DNA from 2 places in the Caballeronia sp. Sq4a genome. Region 2 is predicted to be linked to the other one. Evidence: riboswitches for the same ligand, from Rfam matches in the RefSeq annotation. Region 2 holds a riboswitch; the other holds the start of a gene.

Region 1 (11,938 bases), on a different replicon from region 2:
CGCGCTGCGCTTCCGGCGACAGCGAAAACGTGACGTTGCCAACTTGCATCGACGAACTCATCTTGCCCGCGAGCTTCGAGGCCGCCGCGAAGTCGTGCGATTCGAGCACGATCTCCGTGCGTCCGCGCCATGCGGATATCTTGCCGTCGCGGTCGGTGGACGGATACACCGTGAACGAGCCGCTTTTCGCGGTCACGCCATCGACACCCTTCGCTTCGCGCAATGCGGCTTCGGCGCGCTGATTGAGCGTCGCGGTGAGCGAGGAAGGATCGGCGGCTTCCTGCTCGTAAAAGAGCGTGATGGTGACCACATCCTGCGGCACCTGCGCGCTCGCCTGCGCCGAAAGCGAGAGCACGCCCGCGGGCTGCGGATTGGCGATGACCGTCTGCGCAGCGGCCGAGGCGGAATAGGCGAGAGTGGCGCTCGACATCGCGAGGGCGAGGGCGGCGGCGGTTTTCTTGTTCATCATCGAAGGACTCCAACGCAAGGCGTCGCGTGATTCGCGACCGCACTTAGGCGTCGGCCTCCAGCCCTTAGTTCCTGCTCTAGACGAGGCGTTCGGTAATAAAGCGCCATTCGTCCTCGGTGACCGGCGTGATCGACAGCCGGTTGCCGCGCGCGAGCACTTGCATGCCGGCGAGTTCCGCGTGCTCGCGAAGTTCGGCGAGCGGAATGAGCCGCGTCTTCTTCACGAAGCGCACATCGACGAGCATCCAGCGCGGCGTGTCCTGCTTGGATTTGGGATCGTAGTAGGCGCTCTTGGGATCGAACTGCGTGGGGTCGGGATACGCCGTCGAGCAGACCTTCGCGATTCCCGCGATACCGGGCTCGGGGCAACTCGAATGGTAGAAGAGCACGCCGTCGCCGATTTGCATCTGGTCGCGCATGAAGTTGCGAGCCTGATAGTTGCGCACGCCGGTCCACGGCAGCGTCTTCTTGGGCGCGTGCGCGAGATGATCGATGCTCGCTTCGTCCGGTTCGGACTTCATCAGCCAGTAGCGCATGAGTTCGGCGTGAAGGAGTGTGCGTGCGGTTTTGGGCGATGCAAACAAAAACGGCACCGGTAAGAACCGATGCCGTTCGTGCTTCCAGAAATAAGGTCCCCGCCTCAGCCGCTAGGCCGGCATCCTGAACCTGGGTTCAAGATTGGTCGCGGTAAGCAACACTTCGGGTACATCAGACAGAGTGACGCGCGCGCCCGTGCTGCAACGTTCCGCAACCGTGCCAATGTAGCATTGGTTCAAGGAATATATGACCTTGGCGTACCAGGCAGGGAGACCTCACTGTACACCAAACGTTTGGTCCTTGCAGCCCTTGCCTGCGTTTCTCGCGGTATCTTTTTTTGATGGATATCGCGACGCTGATTAGATCAGCGCATGACCGTCAGTGCGCTTCATATTGCGCAATGACAGCGCCGAGCTGCTCGTTCATCGAATGCATGGTGCGGCGGATTTCCTCGGCGGGGAACGCTTCGCCGTGGCGCACGCTTTCCTGCAGCTTGAGCAATTCGGACGCCAGCGAAAGCGCGGCCATTACCGCGATGCGGTCCGTGCCGCGCACGCTGCTTGCGTTGCGTACCTTGTTCATTTCGGCATCGACGCGGGCCACGGCTTCGCGCAGCGCGGCCTCGGTTTCCGGCGAGCACGCGAGGCGATACTGCTGGCCGAGAATGGATACTTCGATCTGCGTGGTCGTCATGCCTTCTCTCCTTGATGATGCTCGCCGTGCACTTCTTCCGCGTGCGCATGTTCGTGCTGCGCTTCGCGCGACGCGCTGGATTCGGCGTTCAGAAGATCGAGCTGATTGTCGCTTTCGGCATGATGCGCTTTGCCGCGCGGCAGCTTTTCGAGGATCGCGTTGAGGCGCACTTGCGCGTCGTCGATCTTCGCGGACAGCGAATCGCGTTCGCCTTGCAGCGTGTCGCGCTCGTGGCGAACCTGCGCGAGTTCGGCCTGAACGCTGGCGTAATCGGCGCGCAGCTGTTCGATTTGTGCTTCGAGCGCGAGACGCGCCTGATTGTGGCGCTCGCTGATCTTGATCAGCCGGCCGATGTTCCCTGACAGTGATTCGAGTTCGTTGAGCATGTGCTGCGTCCTCTAAAGACCTGGCATTTTAGCGCGGTTCAACGGTGCTTCCGATAATTGTCTCGTTTCGAGACGTAACAACACGCGATCTTGCGCGCATCGCCGCGTATTCATGTGCGGAATGGCCGCGCGTGACGCACTCGGATGCGCGGCTGACGACGCTTGCTCGTCGCTCGCTCGTCGCTCAAGCCTCGCGATGACGGGGCGCGCGCCTTCTTGACGGCCCCCATGCGCGCTCCTACACTTGCCGCACTTTTGGTGCTCGCGCCGCCTTTCTTGCGGCGCAGTCAAACGGGAAACAGGAAGCGTCGTCTCGCCTCGCGCGGCTCGCCAACCTGTGCTGCCCCCGCAACGGTAAGCGACCGCAACGCAAGTTGCAAGTCGTCCCTCGCGCGTTTCTTCGTGTTGCTCCGTGGTCGTTCGCCATCAGAGACGCGACTGCAAGAAACGTGTCGGCGCCACTGCGCTTTCATGCGTGGGAAGGCGGGACGATGCGTCGCCAGCCCGGATACCGGCCAATCGTCCAGCGCGCCGATGCCTTGCAAGACGGCGCGCGCGTCGCGCACAGACCTCGCGGGGAGCGGGGCACGCGCCAGTCTCCAACGGGAACGCTCCACACATGCTTTTGCCTTCGTCCGGCCTCATTCGTCGCGCGGCGCGCGTCGTGATGTGCGCCGCCGCGAGTGCGCCGCTTGTCCAGGCCGCGCACGCCGATTCCGATTCTCCGTCGCAGACACTCGCGCCCGTCGTCGTCACGGCGACGCGCGGCGCGCAACGGCTCGCCGATTCCATCCCGCAGGCAACGCTCTTCGACGCGCAAGACATCGCCGACAGCAATGCAAACGATGTGCTCGGGCTCATCGCGCTTGCGCCCGGCGTGCAGATCACGCGCAACGGCGGGCCGGGCGCGACCTCGGGCGTCTTCATACGCGGCGCGTCGTCGACGCAATCACTGGTGCTGATCGACGGCGTGCGCGTCGAATCGGTCTCGCTCGGCGCGGCGCAGTTGTCGCAACTGATGCTCGATCAGACCGGCCGCGTGGAAGTGGTCAACGGCAACGTGTCGGCGCTGTATGGATCGAATGCAATCGGCGGCGTCGTGCAGATTTTCACGAAGGAGGGCGAAGCACATCCGCCGCGCTTTCACTTCGAAGCCGAATACGGCAGCTATCACACGCAGCGGCAGTCGGCGGGCGTCGACGGCGCGCTCGATGCCGATGGCCGCACCACGTTCAGCCTGAACGTGTCGCGCGAGAAGACCGACGGCTTCTCGTCGATCGATCCCGCGCGCGCGCCCGCCGCGAATCCGAACGCGAACGGTTATCTGAACGAAAGCGTCGCCGCGACGCTGCGCCACAAGTTCAGCGACAAGTGGGACGCAGGCGTGCGCTTTCTGCAATCGAACGGCGTGAACAGCTTCGACGATCCCTACGGCGTGCCGACCGATCTCAACGAATCGCATGATCGCGTGCGCTCGGCGTCGGTGTTCGCGAACGGCAAGCTGACCGACAACTGGACGACGCACTTCACCGTCGCGCAGGGGCAAGACCGCGCGAACATCGAGCACAACGGCGTCTACACGAGCCGCTTCGACTCGGAGAACCATCAGTATCTGTGGCAGAACGACTTTCGGCTCACCGAGGCGCACAAGCTCGTATTCGGCTACGAGCATCTCGACCAATCGCTCGACTCCGATCAGTTCAGCGCGCCCGACCGGCATGTGAACTCCGTCTTCGCGGGCTATGTCGGCCGCTTCGGTCCGAGCGAAGTGCAGGCCAACGTGCGCCGCGACCAGTATTCCGACTTCGGCGGCGCGAACAGCTACTATCTGGGCTACGCGTACAACTTCGATTCGCACTGGCGCGCGAGCGCGAGCTACGCGGCGGCGTTTCGCGCGCCGAGCTTCGACGATCTCTACTATCCGTTCAGCGGCAATCCGTCGATACAGCCTGAGCGCAGCCATTCGGCCGAGGCCGCGTTGCAGTACGCATCGGACAAGATCGGCGTGGTGCGCGTGACGGCGTTCGAGACGCGCTATTCGAATCTGATCGACTACGTGGGCGACAGCAGCGGCTTCTACACCGCGCAGAACGTCGGGCGCGCGAAGGTGCAGGGCGTCGAGGGATCGTGGGCGGGGCACGTGGGCGCAACCGACGTGCGCGCGAGTGTGACGTTTCAGAATCCGGTCGACGAGACGAATCACGAAGAGTTGACGCGTCGCGCGCGGCGCTTCGCGTCGCTGTCGGCGCATCGCTCGATCGGGCGCTGGCGCGTGGGCGGCGAATGGATCGTGAGCGGCGCGCGCAGCGACTACGATTCGACGCTCGCGGGCTACGGCGTCGTCAATCTTTCGGCGCAATACGACATCACGAAGTCGTGGTACGTGAATGCGCGCATCGATAACCTGTTCGACCGCAACTATGAACTGGCTTACTCGTACAACACGCCGCGTCGCGGCGCTTACGTCACGGTCGGCTGGCATCCGTCGTGAGCCACGCCGCTGACGCGCGCCGCCCGATGAAGGCGATGCACGCAACGCGCGCCACCGCGATCTGGCTCGCGCTCGCGGCGGCGGCTCTTGGCGTGCTGGCGGCGTCGCTAGCGCTCGGAAGCGTCGCGCTGCCGCCATCGCGCGCCATCGCCGCGCTGCTGCATGCGCATGCGGCCACGCCCGATATCGCCGATGAGATCGTGCTGAACCTGCGATTGCCGCGCGCGCTCGCGGGCTTCGCGTCGGGCGCGCTGCTCGCGCTCGCCGGCGCGCTGCTGCAAGTGCTGCTGCGCAATCCGCTCGCCGAACCGTACGTGCTCGGTGTATCCGGCGGCGCGGCGGCGTTCGCGCTTTCCGCGATGCTCGCGTCGATGCCGTGGTGGGGCGTCGATCTCGCCGCGTGCGCGGGCGCGCTCGCATCCATCGTTCTGGTGCTTGGCCTTGCTCGCACGCACGTGTGGCACGGCGAACAGGACGCATCGCCACGGCTCTTGCTCACGGGCGTCGTGGTCGCGGCGGGCTGGGGCGCGCTCATCACGCTGATACTCAGCATCGCGCCGGAGAACCGGCTGCGCGGCATGATCTTCTGGCTGACCGGCGACCTCAACGGCGCATCGACGCCGTGGCCCGCGATGCTCGCGCTCGGCGTGGCGCTCGCGTTGATCGTGCCGTGCGCGCCGCAGTTGAACGTGCTGCTGCGCGGCGAAGCCACGGCGCGTTCGCTCGGCGTGCCGGTGGAACGCGTGCGGCTGCGCGTGTATCTCGTGGCATCGCTCGCGGCTGCGGCGGCCGTCACGACGGCGGGAACCATCGGCTTCGTCGGGCTCGTGGTGCCGCATCTGCTGCGGCTCGCGTTCGGCAACGATCAGCGCATGCTCGTGCCCGCCGCCGCGCTCGCGGGCGGCCTCGCCGTGATGAGCGCGGACCTCGCCGCGCGCACGGTCATCGCGCCCGCGCAGTTGCCGGTGGGCGTCGTCACGGCGCTGATCGGCGTGCCCATGTTCCTGTGGATGCTGCTGCGAAGGCCGCGATGAAGCCGCTATCTGTCGACAATCTCGTCTTGCGCGCGGGCGCCCGAACGCTCGTCGATGGCCTTTCTACGACCATCGCGGCGGGCGAAGTGTGGTGTATCGCCGGGCCGAACGGCGCGGGCAAGACCACGCTCATCGGCGTGCTGGCGGGACTCGCGAAGCCGGCGTCCGGCGCAATCACGCTCGGCGGCCGCGCGCTCGCGTCATGGCGCGCGGCGGACCTCGCCCGCGAACGCGCGCTGATGCCGCAAAGCACGCACGACGCCTTCAGCGCGACCGTGCTCGACACCGTCCTGCTCAACCGCTTTCCGTATCTGACGGGCTGGGGCTGGGAAAGCGAAGACGACCGCGCCGCCGCGCACGACGCGCTCGCGGCGCTCGGTCTCGCCGACCTGGCTTCGCGCGACGTGCTCACGTTGTCGGGCGGCGAAAGGCAGCGCGTGGCGCTCGCCGCCGCGCTATGCCAGCAAGCGCCGCTCGTGCTGCTCGACGAACCGCTCGCGCATCTGGACCTGCATCATCAGATCGACTGCCTGCATGCGCTCGCCGCCGCGGCGCGCGACGAGGGACGCGCCGTCGTCTTTTCGTGCCACGACCTGAATCTCGCGCGCCGCTTCGCCACGCACGCGCTACTACTCGACGGCCAGGGCGGCGCGCATGTCGGTGCTGTCGCCGACGTGCTCACGCCCGCGCGCGCGAGCGCGGCGTTCGGCTACCCGCTGGTCCTGATCCGCGATGGCGAGCACGAAGCGCTCGTGCCTTCGCTTCACACTTTCTGACGAGGAACGCCGATGTCCACCGCCCACGCGCTGCCCAAGCCTAGGCCGCTCGACCGCAGCATCGAACCGGAGCTGCGCCGCATCATCGACATGAAGACGAAGCCGCCCGGCAGCCTCGGCCGGCTCGAAACGCTCGCGCTGCAAATCGGGCTGATCCAGCAGACGACGAAGCCGCGCATCGAGCGTCCCGCGATGATCGTCTTCGCGGGCGATCACGGCATCGCGGCCGAAGGCGTGAGCCCGTATCCGCAGGAAGTGACGGCGCAGATGGTCGCGAATTTTCTGGCGGGCGGCGCGGCGATCAATGCGTTGTCGCGCTCCGTCGGCATGGCGCTCGAAGTGGTCGATGCGGGCGTCGCGACGCCCATTCCGGTCGATCACGGTTACGAGCGCCTGTCGCTGGGTCTCGGCACGCGCAACTTCGCGCGCGAGGCGGCGATGTCGCGCGAGACGGCGCTCGAAGGCATCGCGCGGGGCGCGGCGCGCGTGCGACACCACGCGTCGCTCAGGACGAACGTGATCGGCTTCGGTGAAATGGGCATTGCGAACACATCGGCGGCGGCGTGTCTGATGAGCCGCTTGTGCGCGCTGCCTATCGACGAATGCGTCGGGCGCGGCACGGGCCTCGACGATCGCGGCCTCGCGCATAAACGCGCCGTGCTCGGGCGCGCGCTGGCATCGCATGCGGCGAGCGGCGACGCGATCGACACGCTCGCCACCTTCGGCGGCTTCGAAATAGCGATGATGACGGGCGCGTATCTCGCGGCGGCAGAAGCGCGCATGACCATTCTCGTCGATGGCTTTATCGCGACGTCCGCGCTGCTCGTCGCGTCGCGAATCGCGCCGGACGTGCGCGAGTACTGCGTGTTCGCGCATGCATCGAACGAAGCGGGGCATCAGCGCATGCTCGCGCATCTGGACGCCGCGCCGCTCTTGCAACTCGACATGCGTCTGGGCGAAGGCACGGGCGCGGCGCTCGCGCTGCCGATCCTGCGCGCGGCCGTGGCTTTCGTCGACGAAATGGCGAGCTTCGATGCGGCGGGCGTCTCGAACAAACAAGCCTGACATGAACCGGCCGCTCGACGAAGTGCGCTATTTCTTCACGGCGCTCGGCTATTTCACGCGCGTGCCGGTGCCGCGCTGGGTCGGCTTCGAGCGCGACTATCTGAACGCGGCGGCGCGCTACTTTCCGCTCGTCGGCGCGATGGTCGGCGGCGTCGCGGCGCTCGTCTATCTCGCCGCGCTGCGCGTGTTTCCCGCAGGCATCGCGGTGCTGCTTTCGATGGCCGCGACGCTTCTGCTCACCGGCGCGTTCCACGAAGACGGACTCGCCGATTGCGCCGATGCCTTCGGCGGCGGCTACACGCGCGACGACGTGCTGCGCATCATGCACGATTCGCGCATCGGCGCGTTCGGGGCCATTGCGCTCGTCATCGCGCTCGCGCTGAAGTGGCAAAGCCTCGCCGCGTTGCCGCCGATGCGCGCAGTAGTCCTGATGATTTCCGCGCACGCTGCGAGCCGCGCGTTCGCGATCAGCTATCTCCTGACGCTCGATTACGTGCGCGCCGAAGGCAAGGCGAAGCCGGTCGCGCAGCGCATGAGCGCGATGTCCTTCGCGATCGCGATGCTCTTTGGTTTGCCGTGGCTCTTTTGCTTCGGCTGGAGGTTCGCCTGCGTCGCGATTTCCCTGCTCGCGTTGCTGCGCGTGGTCGCCGGGCGTTACTTCGTGCGGCGCATCGGCGGTTATACGGGCGATTGCCTCGGCTGCGCGCAGCAGGTTTTCGAAATTGCGATCTATCTCGTCGGGCTCGCATGGACCTCGTCCTGATACGTCACCCGGCTGTGGCCGTCGATGAAGGCGTCTGCTACGGCCAGACCGATGTGCCGCTTGCCCGCGATGCGCGCGCTTCGGCGCATGAGATCGACGCGCGCATGCGTTCGCTCGATGTTCCCGCTTGCGTCGATGGATGGCACACGAGTCCTTTGCGCCGATGCGCTTTGCTGGCCCAGGCGCTCGGCACGGCCCGCATCGACGCGCGGCTCTCCGAACTGCATTTCGGTGCATGGGAAGGCCGCGCGTGGAACGATATCGACCGCGCGCTCATCGACGCGTGGGCCGCCGATATCGAGCACGCGCGTCCGCACGGCGGCGAGAGTCTCGCGCAGTTCGGCGAGCGTGTGACGGGGTGGTTCGATGAGACGTTCGCGAACGCGTCGAATGCGGTGCATGTGGTCGCGCATGCGGGCGTGGTGCGGGTGCTCGCCGCGTATTTGCTGCGCGTGGATCGGGCGAGCGTGTTGCAATGGCCGATCGCGTTCGGTGGGATCGTGCAGCTTCGGCGGTTCGGTACGGGGTGGGGGCTCGTGAGGTGGAATGCGTAGCGCTTCGCTAACGCCGCTTCCGCGCCAAATCCAGATCACGACAAAGCTGCGCCGCCCCGAGCGCCAGACGCGGCGTCGGTCGATTGATCAGATCGCCGTCGATGCCGAACAGATTGCCACGCGCGACCGCCGTCAGCGACGTCCACTGCTTCCACCGGTCGAGCGCGGGCAATGGGCGGTCGGGCTTCGTCGCGCCGGGCGTCGCGGTCACGATCGCCTCGGGGTTCGCGGCGAGCACGGCTTCGGTCGAGACGGTCGGCACGCGCGGCGCTTCGGCAGCGAACACGTTCACGCCGCCGCATAGCCCGATCACTTCGCTGAACACGTTGTCGCGATTGAGCGTCATCAGCGGATCGTCCCAGACCTGATAGAACACGCGCACCGGCGGCTGTTGCGCGTACTGCGCGCGCAGTGCCGTGATATCGCGCGTGAAAGCCGTCGAAGCGGCCCGCGCCGTGTCTTCGGTGCCGAGCAGCGCGCCCAGCTTGTCGATGCTCGCGGGGATATCGGCGAGATGCTTCGGCTCGCTGAAGAAGAGCGGGATGCCGAGCGCCTTCAGCTTATCCGTCTGACGCGCCGCATTGCCGTGCCGCCACACGACGATCAAATCCGGATGCAGCGCGACGATTCGCTCGAGATCGAGCGCCTTGTTGTCGCCGACGCGCGGGATCGACTGCGCTTCTTTCGGATAGTCGCTATAGCTCACCGTGCCGACGATGCGCGCGCCGCCGCCCGCCGCGTACAGCAACTCCGTGACGTGCGGCGCGAGGCTCACGACGCGCGTCGCGGGCGCGGTGAGCGTGACGGGAGCGCCGGCGTCGTCCGTGACGGTCAGCGACGCGTGCGCGTGATTCATCGCGAAGAGGGCGGCGCATGCGCAAAGATTGAGCCGTACGTTCATCCCGCAATCTCCGCAAGCCCGCGTTCGAGCCGCGCCCAATCGCCTTCGCTGCCCGGCAAACCGACGCGCACACTCGGCGTCATATCGGACCGCTCGAACAGCCGCGTCCAGATGCCGCGCGTCGCCAGTTCCTGTTGCAGCGACCGCGCCCGCGGCGTTAGCGTCCATGCGAACAACGGCGTGCCGCGCACCTCGAACCCATGTCGCGCGAGGATTGCAGCGAGTCGCGCGCCGTCGCACTGCAAACGCTCGCGCGTCTCCGCCTGCCACGCGTGGTCGGCAAAGGCGGCCATGACCGCATGCCGCGCCGGCCCGCCGACCGTCCACGCGCCCAGCATGTCGCGCAACGCGTCGAGCAACGCAGGCGCGGCGAGCACGAAGCCCGCGCGGATGCCCGCCAGCCCGAAGAACTTGCCGACCGAACGCAACACGACGAGACCATCGCGAGCGCTTTCATCGGCGAGCGACGCGGCCGGATCGGCGTCGGCGAAGGCTTCATCGACGATGAGCGTGCCGCCGCGCGAAGCCAGCCGCGCGTGCCAGCGCAGCAGTGTTTCGCGGTCGAGCCGCTCGGCCGTCGGGTTATTCGGATTGGCGACGATCACGTGATCGAGCGACGCAGGCAACTCCGCGCAGGCGATATCGAGCGGCACCACGCGATGCCCCGCGCGCGCGAACGCCGGCGCATATTCGCCGTACGTCAGCGGCGCGACGCCCACCGTGCCGCGCTCGAGCAGATACGGCAGCGCGCGGATCGCCGCTTGCGAGCCCGCCACCGGCAGCGCGAGCGGCGCGCCGTAGTAACGCGCGGCGCAATCGGCGAGGCCGTCGTCGTCTTCGGGCAGGCGTCGCCAGGCGTCCGGCGGCACGGGCGGCACCAGATAGCCGCGCGGATTGATGCCCGTCGAGAGGTCGAGCCAGTCGTCGAGCGGTATCGAATAGCGGCGCGCGGCGTAGCGCAAGTTGCCGCCGTGCGGAATCGGATCAGGCATTCGTCGTCACACTCAGGATGGCGAGGACCAGAAACACGGCGAGCCACAGCAGCACCGAACGGTCGATGAGCCGCAGCGCCGCCACGACATGCCGGGGCGTCGCGTTGTGGCCCGCGCCGAGCGTCGGCCGCGCTTCGAGCACGCCGTGATAGACCGCCGCGCCGCCGATCAGCACGTTCAGGCTGCCCGCGCCCGCGGCCATCACCGGGCCGGCGTTCGGACTGTCCCACGAACGCGCCTGCGTGCGCCAGCAGTGCCACGCCATGCCGGTGTCGCCGGTGAGCGCGTAGCTCGCGGCCGTGAGACGCGCGGGCAGGTAGTTGAGCACGTCGTCGAAGCGCGCCGCCGCCCAGCCGAAGCGCAGATAGCGCGGCGTGCGATAACCCCACATCGCGTCGAGCGTGTTCGCGAGCCGGAACGCGAGCGCGCCCGGCCCGCCCGCGATCGCGAACCAGAAGAGCGCGCCGAAGATCGCGTCGTTGCCGTTCTCCAGCGCCGATTCGACCGCCGCGCGCGACAACGCCAGCTCGTCCGCCTGCGACGTATCGCGCGACACGATGCGCGAGGTGAGCGTTCTCGCGCTGTCGAGATCGCCGAGACTGAGCGCCCGCGCAATCGGCGCGATGTGTTCGCGCAGGCTCTTTGCGCCGAGCGCGAACCACAGCAGCATCACGTGAACGATGCATGCATACGCGAACGGCAGCACGCTCACGACGAGCCACGCGATGCAAACGGGCGGCGCGACCGCGACGATCCACGCGAGAATCCCCGCCGGCCGCGCGCGACGCCCCGTGTTGAGCCGCGCTTCGAGCCTCGTCGCGAACTGGCCGAACGCGACGAGCGGATGCCGCCCGCGCGGCTCGCCGACGATGCGATCGACGATCACGCCGAGCACGGCGAGCAGCGACATCGCGTAGACGGAAAGAAGGAGCATGCTTCAGTTCTTCAGGATGAGCGGCAGGCCCGCGACCATCAACATGGCGCGCGTGCTGGCGGCCGCGACGCGCTGGTTCAGCCGGCCGAGCTCGTCCACGTAAAGGCGCGTGACCGAGCCGAGCGGCACCACGCCGAGCCCGATCTCGTTGCTCACGACGATGACCTTGCCGCGCGCATCGGCGAGAGCGCGGTCGAAGGCATCGAATGCTTCGATGGCGGCGGGCGGCAGCGTGGCGGGCTCTTCGAAGGTGGAATCGGAAGGGCAGAGCAGATTCGCGAGCCAGAGCGTGAGGCAGTCGATCAGCACGCAGTGTCCCGCGCGATCCGCCTCGCGCAACGCGC
Region 2 (11,938 bases):
CCCTCAGGAAGCCACGGCTCATTCACACGATCACGACGGCGATGAAGAACTGGTGAGCCGGGACACGCAGGCCGGTCTGGGTCTCTTTACCGGCGTGGCAGTATTCAGCGCTGCGCTCGGCGGCATTTTCTCGCTCGTCTTCGCGTTCGCTTATGGACGGCTCGGCGCATTGCATGCGCGCGGCACATCCGCGTTGCTCGCGATATTCGGTTTCTTAAGCGTGGCGGTCGTGCCTTTCCTGAAGTATCCGCCGAACCCGCCGTCGGTCGGCAACGCGGCGACGATCGGTCCGCGCACCGCATTGTTCTTCGGCATGTTGGCCCTCTCCATCGCGGCAGCGGTGTTCGCCGTCGCGCTGCAAAGGCGGCTGCGCGTGCGGCGAGGCGAGTGGAACGCGACGATGATCGCAGGCGCTTTTTATATCGCATCGATGCTGCTTGCGCAGTTCGCGCTGCCGCGTATCGAAGAAGTGCCGGCCGGCTTCTCGGCGTCGTTGCTCTGGAACTTTCGCATCGCGGCCATCGGCATTCAGGTCATCATCTGGACGACGCTCGGGCTCTTGTTCGGCGCGCTCGCTGCCCGCGAACTCGAGCGGCCCGCATTGCGCAAAGTGGCGGCCGTCTAAGCGTTTTCTCGCGACAATGCCGCTTGCCTTGCGGGCAATTCATCCAATAGCGCGAGTTTCGCGGCATCGTCCATCGAACGGAACGACTTGATCTCTTCGCGGCTCCTGAAGCATCCCGCGCACAGACCGTGTGCGGGATCGATCTTGCATACGCCCGTGCACGGCGAACCGACCGGCTCTTGCGACTTCGCGCGTGCAATGGTGAAGGCGAGGTCGATGATCGTCATAGCGATTCACCGCGAAAGAGCGCCGCGGCGGCGGCCGGATTCGATGGCCAATACGCGTGCATATACGTGGCCGTGATCGGACCATGGCGATAGAGGGCTTCGCCTTCGGCGCCTGTCGTTGCATGCTTCGAGGTCAGATGCGGCTGCATGGGTGTATCGAGCGTGGAGTAATGGAACGTGTGGCCGGTGAGCGCGCCATGCGCGGTATCGAGCCTTTGCATTGCAAGACGCGCGAGACGGCGCTGCATGAAGGCGTTGCCGGGCAGAAGACCGAGCATCGCATGCTTCGTGCCTTCCACGTCCGTCAGCGTGTCGAGCAGATACAGCATGCCGCCGCATTCAGCGACGACGGCTCTTTCACGCGCCACATGCGCTTGAATCGCTGTCCGCGTGCGAAGGTTCGCGGCGAGCGTGGCCGCTTGCAGTTCCGGATAGCCGCCGGGAAGATAGAGCGCGTCGGCATCGGCGGGCACGGGTTCATCGGCGAGCGGCGAGAAGGTGCTGACGCGCGCGCCCATTGCGTGCAGCAAGTCGATATTGGCCGGATAGACGAATGAAAACGCAGCATCGCGCGCCATGGCGATATGCAAGCCTTCGAGCAAACGCGGCGGCGCTTCCTGCATCGCGTCCTCGAAGCGCACAGGCGGCGGTAGATCGGCAAGCGTGGTAGCGGCAATGGCATCGGCGGCGCGATCGAGACGCGCATCCAGTCCCGCCACTTCCTGCGCTTGCGTCAAGCCCAGGTGACGCTCGGGCAGCGCGATGTCCTCTGCATTCGAAAGATGCCCGCAATAGCGCAGTCCATCGGGGATGGCTTCGGCCAACATCTGCGCATGCCGCGCCGATGCAACGCGGTTGGCTAGCACGCCATGGAACGGCACGTCCGCGCGATAACGCGCCAATCCGAACGCGATTGCGCCGAACGTCTGCGCCATGCCATGCGCGCCGATCACCGCGAGCACCGGCACGTTGAACGCGGCAGCGAGGTCGGCGCTGCTCGGCGTGCCGTCGAAGAGACCCATGACGCCTTCGATCAGGATCAGATCGGCTTCGCGCGCGGCCTCTGCGAGCAACGCGCGGCATGCGTCGAGACCGACCATCGACAGATGCAGCGAATAGACGGGCGATCCGCATGCGCGTTCGAGAATCATCGGATCGAGAAAATCGGGACCGGTCTTGAATACGCGCACGCGCAGGCCACGCCGCGCATGATGACGCGCAAGCGCGGCCGTCACCGTGGTCTTGCCTTGATGCGACGCGCTCGCGCCGATGAAGAGTGCGGGGCAGGAGGGCATGAGTTCAGTACTCGACGCCACGTTGCGCCTTGACGCCCTGCTCGCGATACGGATGCTTCACGAGCCGCATCTCCGTGACGAGGTCGGCCAGTTCGACGAGCGCATCCGGCGCATGACGGCCCGTCACGACCACATGCAGCATCGCGGGACGCGCCTTCAGCACATCGAGCACTTCGTCGAGCGGCAAGTACTCGTACTTGAGCACGGCGTTGAGCTCATCGAGCACGACCATTTGATATTCGCCGCTCTCGATCATGCGCCGCGCTTCGTTCCAGCCTTTGCGCGCGGTCGCCATGTCGGCCTCGCGGTTTTGCGTGTTCCATGTATAGCCGTCGCCCATCGTCACGAAATCGCAATTGGCGACCGCGCTCAGAAAATCGCGTTCTGACGTATGCAGCGCGCCTTTGATGAATTGAACGACGCCGAGCTTCATGCCATGCCCGAGCACGCGCACCGCCATGCCGAAAGCGGCCGTGGTCTTGCCCTTGCCATTGCCTGTGTTGACGATCAGGAGACCCTTCTCGTGATCGGCGGCGGCCTGCTTCTTTTCGTGGCCTTCCTTGCGACGCTGCGTCATGCGCAGATGCGATTCCGTATCGGTTTTCATGGGCTCTTTCAGGCTTTCTTCGTTGCTATGGCGACGGTCACATGACCGTCGATCATCTTCGGCACCACAAGCTCTCCGCCCTCGCTCGCAAGCAGCGCGCTAGGCTCGCACACGCCCTCGGCGGGCATGTGCGCGAGCTCGTCCGCGCGATAAAGGCGCAATGGCAGGGCATGACGCTCGCAGAAAACACGCAAGCCGGCTTCGTCGTGTTTGATGTCGATGCTCGCGACCACCGCGATGTGCGCGAACGTGAGTTCCGGTGCTTGAAGCGCACCAAGCGCATGAAGCGCACGAAGCACGGCCGCTTCTATCGCATCGGCGCTTACGCCGCGTTTGCAGCCGATGCCGACGGCGAGATGGCGTCGGCTCACGCAAGGAAGCATCATCGAACGAATGGACGGAATGCGTGCGCCGCGCATGCGTCCCTCGCGGATGGCGGCGTTCGGCGAAGGCATCATGATGGCGAGATGCGCTTCGTCCCCTGCGCTGGCCGGTATCCGGGCTTGCGTCCGTCATCGCGCAGCCTTCCCACCGTGAACGGGCAGTGGCCGTGTGCGCCATGCGCGATATCATGCAAGCCGATACCGCCGGTCGCGTACCGTTGCGGGGACAGCACAGGTTGGCGAGCGCTTGCATGATCGTGAAGACGCCGCTTCCTGTTTCCCGTTTAACTGCGCGTTTCGTGTGAACGCGCGAGCACCAGTCGCGCGCCAACGATACCACATGCACCGGTTTCGGCGCCGGCTTCCTTGACGCTCTTTCGCAGGCAGCCTAGACTTCACGCAGTTCTGGTGCCCGCGTGCGAGCTTCTTTCGCATGCAGTTAAACGGGAAGCAGGAAGCGGATGCGTTCATCATGTGAACGGACGCGCGCCAACCTGCGCTGCCCCCGCAACGGTAAGCGACCGGCGGTATCGGCAAATACGATATCGCGCGTTGCGCACGAAGCCACTGTCGGTACATGGCAGGAAGGCTGCGCAACGAGGTCGCAAGCCCGGATACCGGCCAGACTTTCGCAGGGTTCACGCCGCGGGGATGCGGCATGGTCCATGATCCATCAGTCGTGCGCTTTTTCCCGCAGATCTCGCCGGCGATACCTTCCTCGCGCGACGCACGCACGACGCACGCACACACGAGCCACGGAGCGACGATGCAAACCCGCAAGATACCCGTCACGGTCGTGACCGGCTTTCTCGGCAGCGGCAAGACCACCTTGATGCGCCACATCATGTCGAATGCGCAGGGCTTGCGCCTTGCTGTCATCGTGAATGAATTCGGCGAGCTCGGCATAGACGGGGAAATCCTGAAGGGTTGCGGCATCGGTTGCGACGACGAAGCCGGGTCCTCCGAGCGCAATCTCTATGAGCTCGCTAACGGGTGCCTGTGTTGCACGGTGCAGGAAGAGTTCTATCCGGTGATGGAGCAGTTGCTGGAACGCCGAGAGCGCATCGATCATGTGTTGATCGAGACGTCGGGCCTCGCGTTGCCCAAGCCGCTCGTGCAGGCATTCAACTGGCCGTCGATCAAGAATGCGTTCACGGTGGATGCCGTGATCACGGTGGTCGATGGTCCTGCCGCCGCAAGCGGACAGTTCGCCGCGAACCCCGCAGCGGTCGATGCGCAACGCAAGGCCGATCCGAATCTCGATCACGAATCGCCGTTGCACGAGCTATTCGAAGATCAACTGTCTTCGGCTGATCTCGTGATCGTCAACAAGACCGACCTCATGGACGCCGACGCACTGCGCCGCGTGGAGGCACTCGTGCGGCCCGAGATTCCGCCGCAAGTGAAGGTCGTGCCCGCGCAAATGGGCAAGCTCGATCTGCATGCGCTGCTCGGTCTGCAATCGGCGTCCGAGGACAGCATTCATCTTCGCCACGATCATCACGGTTCTGCCGACGATGAAGGCCACGTGGACCATCACCATGACGAATTCGATTCGGTCGTCGTCGAAGGACAAGTGGAATCGCGCGAACAGGCCATTGCGGCGTTGCAGGCGCTCGTGGAGAGCCACACGATCTATCGCGTGAAAGGGTTTGCCGCGCTGCCGGGCGCGGGCATGCGTCTCGTGGTGCAAGGCGTGGGCCGGCGTTTCGACAGCTATTTCGACCGGCGCTGGAACGAAGGCGAAGCCGCGAGCCGCTTCGTGCTGATCGGAGAAGACCTCGATGGTCCAACCTTGCAAGCAGCGTTGAACGCGGCGCTGGCGAACGCGCTCGCGCAGGCCTGACGCAATGCATCTGTTACGCACGACGCCCGGAGGTTTCGTCGATGACGCAGCAGGCGTCATGCGTATCGAGCAGACGCGCGCACCGATCGTCGTGCTAAGTTCGGCCGATACCACGCTCGCGCTGCTTGCAAGCGTGTTTCCGCGTCTGGAGCCGGGCTTTCCCGAGGTGCGGCTCGCGAATCAATCGTTTCTGCGCCAGCCCGCATCGGTCGACTTCTATGTCGACGATGTATTGCGTCATGCACGCGTCGTCATCGTCGATCATCTCGGCGGTGAATCGTACTGGCCTTATGGCATCGAGCGAATCGTGGCGCTCGCCGAGCGCGAGAAGCAGATGCTCGCCATGTTCTCGGGCGATCTCACCGAAGACCCGAATCTGATCAGCAAAAGTACCGCGGATGCCGCGTTCTGCCGAGAGTTGTCACGCTATCTGCGCGAAGGCGGCGCGGGCAATGCCGAGGAATTCCTGCGCGCGATCGGTTATCACGCGTTCGGCTTCGGTCGCGCGCCGCAAGCGCCGCGTCCGCTGCCTGCCGTGGCCATCTATCATCCCGAGCGCGACATCGCCGCAATCGACGACTGGCGCGCGCGCTGGACCGACGGCGCGCCCGTCGTCGCGATCCTGTTTTATCGCGCGCATCTGCAGGCGGGCAACACCGCTGTATTCGATGCGCTCATCGAAGCGCTTGAAAAGGAAGGGCTGAATCCGCTGCCGATCGCGATTGCTTCCCTCAAGGAAAACGTGAGCCGCGAAGTGATCGCGCGCTTGTGCATGGAGCATCGCGCATCGCTCGTATTGAACACGACTGCGTTTGCAGCGAGCGTGATCGGCGAAAGCGAAGACTTCGACATTGCGGGCGATGCGCCCGTGCTGCAAGTGATACTGAGCGGCGGCAATCGCGAAGACTGGGAAAAGGACAACCACGGCCTCAACTCGCGCGATGTAGCGATGCATGTCGCGCTGCCCGAGGTCGATGGCCGCATCATCACGCGCGCGGTCAGCTTCAAGGGACTCGCGTATCACTGCGCGCAGACGCAAGTGGACGTGGTCCGTTATCAGGCCGATGCCGAACGCGTTCGCTTCGTCGCCGAGTTGAGCCGCCGCTGGTGCAAGCTGCGGCATACGCCTAACCACGAGAAGCGCATTGCGCTCGTGCTCGCCAACTATCCGGCGAGCGAAGGGCGCATCGGCAACGGCGTGGGACTCGATACGCCGGCATCCGCGGTCGGCATCCTGTCGATGCTCGCCCGCGAAGGCTATCGCGTGGGCGAATTGCCGGAGAGCGGCGACGCGCTCATCGCCGCATTGACGCAAGGCGTGACGAACGATCCCGTGGTTCGCGATATGCGACCGGCGTTGCAAAGCCTTTCGCTCGACGACTATCTCGACGCTTATCGCGCGTTGCCCGCCGATGCACGCGCCGCGCTCGAAAAGACCTGGGGCGCGCCGCAAGACGATCCTACATTGAGGCGCGGCCGCTTCATGATCGCGGGCTATCGCTGCGGCGAAGTGTTCGTCGGCATTCAGCCGTCGCGGTCGCGCGAGCGTAACGACTACGCGAGCTATCACGATGCCGAACTTGTCCCGCCGCACTCCTATCTCGCGTTCTATTTCTGGCTGCGCATGCGCTTCAACGCGGACGCGCTCGTGCATGTCGGCAAACACGGCAATCTGGAATGGCTGCCGGGCAAGAGCGTCGCGCTGTCGGCATCGTGCTGGCCTGATCTGATTCTCGGGCCGATGCCGCATCTTTATCCGTTTATCGTCAATGATCCGGGCGAGGGCAGTCAGGCCAAGCGGCGGGCGCAAGCGGTCATCATCGATCATCTGATGCCGCCGCTCACGCGCGCCGAGAACTACGGTCCGCTGCAAGACCTCGAACGGCAAGTCGATGAGTACTACGAAGCATTGATGGTCGACGTTCGGCGCGCGAAGCTGTTGCGCAAGTCCATACTCGCGAGCATCGTCGAGAACAAGCTGCACGAAGAGCTCGGCCTCGATGCCCCGCGCGATACATCGGGCGAAGACGCGTTGCTCACGCGCGCCGATGCGTATCTGTGCGAGCTGAAAGAAGCGCAGATTCGCGATGGACTCCATGTTTTCGGCGTGTCTCCGCAAGGCGTGCAGCGGCGCGATACGCTGCTTGCGCTCGGGCGTTTTCCGATCGGCGACGGTCAGGGCGCGAACGCCAGCCTCATCACCGCGCTCGCGCGCGATCTGCAATTAGGCGATGACTTCGATCCGCTCGACGCCGACTGGGCCGCGTCGTGGCAGGGACCGCGTCCGCAGGCATTGCAGTCGATGAGTGATGCTCCCTGGCGTCATCACGGCGACACGCGGGAGCGGCTGGAATGCCTCGCCATGCAACTTCTCGAAGGCGAAGCGGCCGCGCCCGGTTTGCATACGGAACGCGTGCTCGCGCGCTTACATGGCGATGTGCTCGCGCGGCTCGATGCATGCGGACCGCAAGAGTCACTGCAACTTAAGCGCGGTCTCGAGGGCCGCTTCGTTCCGCCGGGGCCGAGCGGTTCGCCATCGCGCGGCAGACCCGACGTGCTGCCGACGGGGCGTAACTTCTATTCGGTCGATACGCGCGCATTGCCGACGCAAGCCGCCTGGTCGCTCGGGCTCAAGTCCGCGAACTTGCTCGTCGAGCGGCACGTGCAGGACCACGGCGATTTTCCGCGTGCCATCGGTCTGTCCGTGTGGGGCACGGCCACCATGCGCACCGGCGGCGACGACATCGCGCAGGCATTCGCGCTCATCGGCGTGCGGCCGAAATGGGCGGCGGGCAGCCATCGCGTCACCGACTTCGAGATTCTGCCGATCTCCATCTTCAACCGGCCGCGCATCGACGTTACCCTGCGCGTATCCGGCTTTTTCCGTGATGCGTTCGCGAATCTCATGCATCTGTTCGATGCGGCCGTGCAGGCCATAGCGGACCTCGAAGACGAGCCGGAAGACGTCAATCCGATTCGCGCGCGTATTTTGCGTGAGCGCGACGAGTTGATTGGACGCGGCGTCGATGCCAAGGAAGCTCGGCTGCGTGCCGGCTGGCGCGTGTTCAGCACGAAGCCGGGCGCGTACGGCGCGGGCTTGCAAGAACTCATCGACCTGAAGCAATGGGAAACCGATGCCGACCTGTCCGCCGCTTATCAAAGCACGGGCGGCTATGCCTATTCGCAAGCCGTCGACGGCGCCGAAGCCCGGTCTACCTTCGGCGCGCGGCTCTCGACACTCGATGTGGTGCTTCAGAATCAGGATAACCGCGAGCACGACTTGCTGGATTCGAACGACTATCACCAGTTTCAGGGCGGAATGATCGCGGCCGTGCGTTACTTGTCGGGCGTGCAGCCGCAGGCGTACAACGCGGATCACAGCAACCCCGCCGCGCCGCGCATGCGCACGCTGAACGAAGAGATCGCGCGTGTCGTGCGCTCGCGCGTGGTCAATCCCAAGTGGATCGACGGCGTGAAGCGGCATGGCTACAAAGGCGCGTCGGAACTCGCCGCGACGGTCGATTATCTCTTCGGTTACGATGCCACCGCGCGCGTCGTCTCCGATCATCAATATGCGCTGGTCACGGATGCCTACGTGAACGATGCCGGTACGCGCGAATTCATCGCGCGGCACAACCCGCACGCGCTCCAGTCGATCTGCGAGCGCCTGCTCGAAGCGATGCAGCGCGGGCTGTGGCAGGAACCCGGCGCCTATCGGCAGTCCGTGACGCAGCATCTGCTCGATGTCGAGCAGCAACTCGAAGGCCGACAGACTTGAACGAAACCTCATTTTTCCCCGCGTTTCCTTTCACCGCGCTCGTCGGGCAAGCGCCGTTGCAACAGGCGTTGCTGCTCGCGGCTGTCGATCCGTCATTGGGAGGCGTGCTCGTGAGCGGGCCGCGCGGCACGGCGAAATCCACGGCGGCGCGCGCGCTCGCTGAACTCTTGCCGGAAGGAAAACTCGTCACCTTGCCGCTCGGCGCGAGCGAGGAGCAACTCATCGGCACGCTCGATATTCAAAGCGCGTTGCGCGATGGCGGCGTGAAGTTCTCGCCGGGCTTGCTCGCAAAAGCGCATCGCGGCGTCCTGTATGTCGACGAAGTGAACCTGCTGCCGAATCCTCTCGTCGATCAACTGCTCGACGTGGCAGCGAGCGGCGTGAATATCATCGAACGCGACGGGATATCGCATCGGCATGACGCGCGGTTCGTGCTGATCGGAACGATGAATCCGGAGGAGGGGGAACTGCGCCCGCAATTGCTGGATCGCTTCGGGCTTGCCGTCGAACTCGCGAACTGCTTCGACGCCAACGTGCGCCAGCGGATCGTCAAGGCGCGACTCGCATTCGATTCGGATGCCGAAGCATTTCGCGCGCAGCATGCGGATAATCAGGCGGCGCTCGCCGAACGCATCGAAGCGGCGCGCGCGGCACTCGACCAGTTCGATTTCGATGACGTCGTGCATGCGCATGTGAGCGAGCTGTGCATTGCAGCCAACGTCGATGGCCTGCGAGCCGATCTCGTGATGCTGCGCGCGGCGCGTGCGCTCGCGGCGCTCGAAGGCGCGGAATACGTCGAAACGAAGCATGTTGATTGCGTGGCCGATGCGGTATTGCGGCATCGCCGGCGCGAGCCTGAGGCGCCAAATCGTGAAACATCGCGCGAATCATCGCGCCCGGAAGGCAGCGCGAATACCCCGCAAGGCGGCGACTGGGGCTACATGCCGCCGGAGCCCGTCGGCATCGCGAAGGTCAAGCAGGTCAGGCCGCTCGCCGCAAAAAAAGCCTGAGCCATCGAAGGCCCGACGCCGATGCGAACGCGCATCGTCTTCGATGGCAGGAGGCGCGTTCGCGTGGGCGAGAACATGGGCGTGAAGGGCTCGCTACTGCATCGGTCGACTGGATGGCGACGCTGCGCGCCAAACGCAACGCACGCTTCGATGCCGGTCACTTGCGCTATCGACGCGGCCAAGGCGAAGCATCCGCGCTGCATTGCTTCGTGCTCGATTGCTCCGGCTCGATGCTCGGCGGCGAACGCCTCGCGCGCGCGAAGGGCTTGCTGATCGCGCTGTTCGACCGCGCGTATCGCGAACGCGCGGAGGTCGCGCTGGTGTGCTTCGGCGGGGGACGCGCGGAAGTGCGTCGTCAGCCGGGAACGGCGCATTGGTTCAATGACCGCTGGATCGCGCCGATTGGCGGCGGAGGCGGCACGCCGCTCACGCTCGGATTAGCGACGGCATCGACCGTGCTTGCGCGAGCCGCGCGTCGCAAGCCTTCGCAACGCCGCTGGCTGTGGCTGTTGAGCGATGGACGCACGAACGAGCGGCCCGCGGCGCCCGCGCTTGCGGACCGTATCGTCGTGGTGGATTTCGAGGAAGGACGCGTGCGGGTCGGCGGGGCGCACGCGCTGGCGCTCGACTGGCGCGCGCAGCATATACCCGCCGAATCGCTTCAATACGAGCGAGGCGTATAGACCCATTCGCCGTCGCCGATCACGCGCGTCTTAGACGACCCGACGATCACCATCGTTCGCATATCGACGAGACCGCCGTGCAATTCGCCGAGCGTCACGACGCGCATCGTTTCTGCCGGACGTCCCACATCGCGGCCGAGCACGACGGGCGTAGCCGCGTCGCGATACTCGCGCACGATGTCGATTGCGCGATCGAACTGCCACGGTCGCGCCTTGGATAGCGGGTTATAGAACGCCATCACGAGATCCGCTTCGCTTGCATGCCGGATGCGATGCTCGATCACGTCCCAGGGCTTGAGGTTGTCCGATAGCGACAGCACGCAGAAGTCATGGCCGAGCGGCGCGCCCGCGCGCGCGGCCGTTGCGAGCGACGCGGACACGCCCGGCACGATAGCGAGTTTCACGGCGGCCCATTCGGCATGCGTTGCCCATCCCTCGTCGAGCGCTTCGAGCACGGCGGCAGCCATCGCGAAGACGCCGGGATCGCCCGACGATACGACCACGACCTTTCGCCCTTCGCTCGCGAGTTCGAACGCATGTCGTGCGCGCTGCAACTCCTCGCGGTTATCCGTCATGTGGATGCGCTGGTCTGCGCGAAACGGGCCGGCCATGCGCACGTACGTTTCATAGCCGAGAACGTCGTGCGCGGAAGCGAGCGCGGCTTGTGCGGCAGGCGTCATCAAGTCTGCGCTGCCGGGGCCTAGACCGATGACGGTCAACGTGCCACGCGCGCGACCGATGGACTCCACGTCGAGAGGCGCGTGGCCCACGCTCAGCGCGATTCCGTTCGCGCGAAGCGCGTCATTAGGCGGCTGTTCGCTGCTGAAGCGAAGGGGCACGTTGAGCGCGTTGGCAGCATCGCTGAGCGCATCGAACGTCATGCTTTCTGTCGGTGCGACCAGCGCGGCAAGCGCAAGCGGCGAGAGCCCGTGCTCGCGCAATGCATGCTGAACGCGATCAGCAGTCGCATCGTCCTGCGCTTCGATCCACGCGGCCACGCAACGCGGATGAATCACGAGACTGCTCTCGTCGTTCATCACATGCGGCGTGATGCGCACGGCAAGGCGCGCGTCCTCTGCGCGGGGCAAGTCGGCCTGATTGAGCCACGGTGCATGGCCTTCCACGCGCGTGGTTTCGCCCGCGAGCAGATCGGACACGAAACGCTTGCCGCGCTCCATATCCGCCAGCGCGTAGCCATCGGGCGGCGCGAGCAGGCACATGCCGAAGCGCAGTTCGCCGCTCGTCGTGATCGCGGGCGTGATATCGAGCGCCGCGCCGATCTCGCGCGCGAGCACATTCACGCCGCTCGTGCCACCGAGCAGCGGCACGACGGCGCTGCCATCCTGCGCGACCGCGAGCACTGCCGGCTCCGCGCATTTGTTCGTGAGACAAGGCGCGAGCGAGCGAATGACGATGCCAGCCGCGCACAGCGCGACGATAGGCGTGGCTGCCAGATAGAGCGCTCGCACGTGCGCGCCGAAATC

The links. Region 2 has a riboswitch for cobalamin ahead of LDZ24_RS17270 (cobalamin biosynthesis protein). Riboswitches for the same ligand answer to the same signal wherever they lie in the genome.
Region 1: it holds a riboswitch for cobalamin, as region 2 does, so the genes downstream of both, LDZ24_RS02985 (TonB-dependent receptor domain-containing protein) here and LDZ24_RS17270 (cobalamin biosynthesis protein) in region 2, are expected to answer to the same signal.

The regions. Positions count from the first base shown of each region.
Region 1 is NZ_CP084250.1:642,962-654,899, forward strand. Features, by position in the region: gene LDZ24_RS02960 (SIMPL domain-containing protein) at 1-466, opposite strand, end outside; gene LDZ24_RS02965 (EVE domain-containing protein) at 546-1,004, opposite strand; RNA gene ssrS (6S RNA) at 1,097-1,279, opposite strand; gene LDZ24_RS02975 (cell division protein ZapA) at 1,384-1,698, opposite strand; gene LDZ24_RS02980 (ATPase) at 1,695-2,084, opposite strand; cobalamin riboswitch at 2,324-2,619, shown strand; gene LDZ24_RS02985 (TonB-dependent receptor domain-containing protein) at 2,704-4,575, shown strand; gene LDZ24_RS02990 (FecCD family ABC transporter permease) at 4,611-5,609, shown strand; gene LDZ24_RS02995 (ABC transporter ATP-binding protein) at 5,606-6,385, shown strand; gene cobT (nicotinate-nucleotide--dimethylbenzimidazole phosphoribosyltransferase) at 6,398-7,450, shown strand; gene LDZ24_RS03005 (adenosylcobinamide-GDP ribazoletransferase) at 7,452-8,213, shown strand; gene cobC (alpha-ribazole phosphatase) at 8,198-8,767, shown strand; gene LDZ24_RS03015 (cobalamin-binding protein) at 8,775-9,668, opposite strand; gene cobD (threonine-phosphate decarboxylase CobD) at 9,665-10,660, opposite strand; gene cbiB (adenosylcobinamide-phosphate synthase CbiB) at 10,653-11,594, opposite strand; gene cobU (bifunctional adenosylcobinamide kinase/adenosylcobinamide-phosphate guanylyltransferase) at 11,598-11,938, opposite strand, start outside.
Region 2 is NZ_CP084251.1:712,717-724,654, reverse strand. Features, by position in the region: gene LDZ24_RS17290 (CbtA family protein) at 1-625, shown strand, start outside; gene LDZ24_RS17285 (DUF1289 domain-containing protein) at 622-852, opposite strand; gene LDZ24_RS17280 (cobyrinate a,c-diamide synthase) at 849-2,147, opposite strand; gene cobO (cob(I)yrinic acid a,c-diamide adenosyltransferase) at 2,152-2,754, opposite strand; gene LDZ24_RS17270 (cobalamin biosynthesis protein) at 2,763-3,212, opposite strand; cobalamin riboswitch at 3,225-3,473, opposite strand; cobalamin riboswitch at 3,527-3,778, shown strand; gene cobW (cobalamin biosynthesis protein CobW) at 3,904-4,983, shown strand; gene cobN (cobaltochelatase subunit CobN) at 4,988-8,761, shown strand; gene LDZ24_RS17255 (ATP-binding protein) at 8,758-9,771, shown strand; gene LDZ24_RS17250 (VWA domain-containing protein) at 9,885-10,454, shown strand; gene cobJ (precorrin-3B C(17)-methyltransferase) at 10,433-11,938, opposite strand, start outside.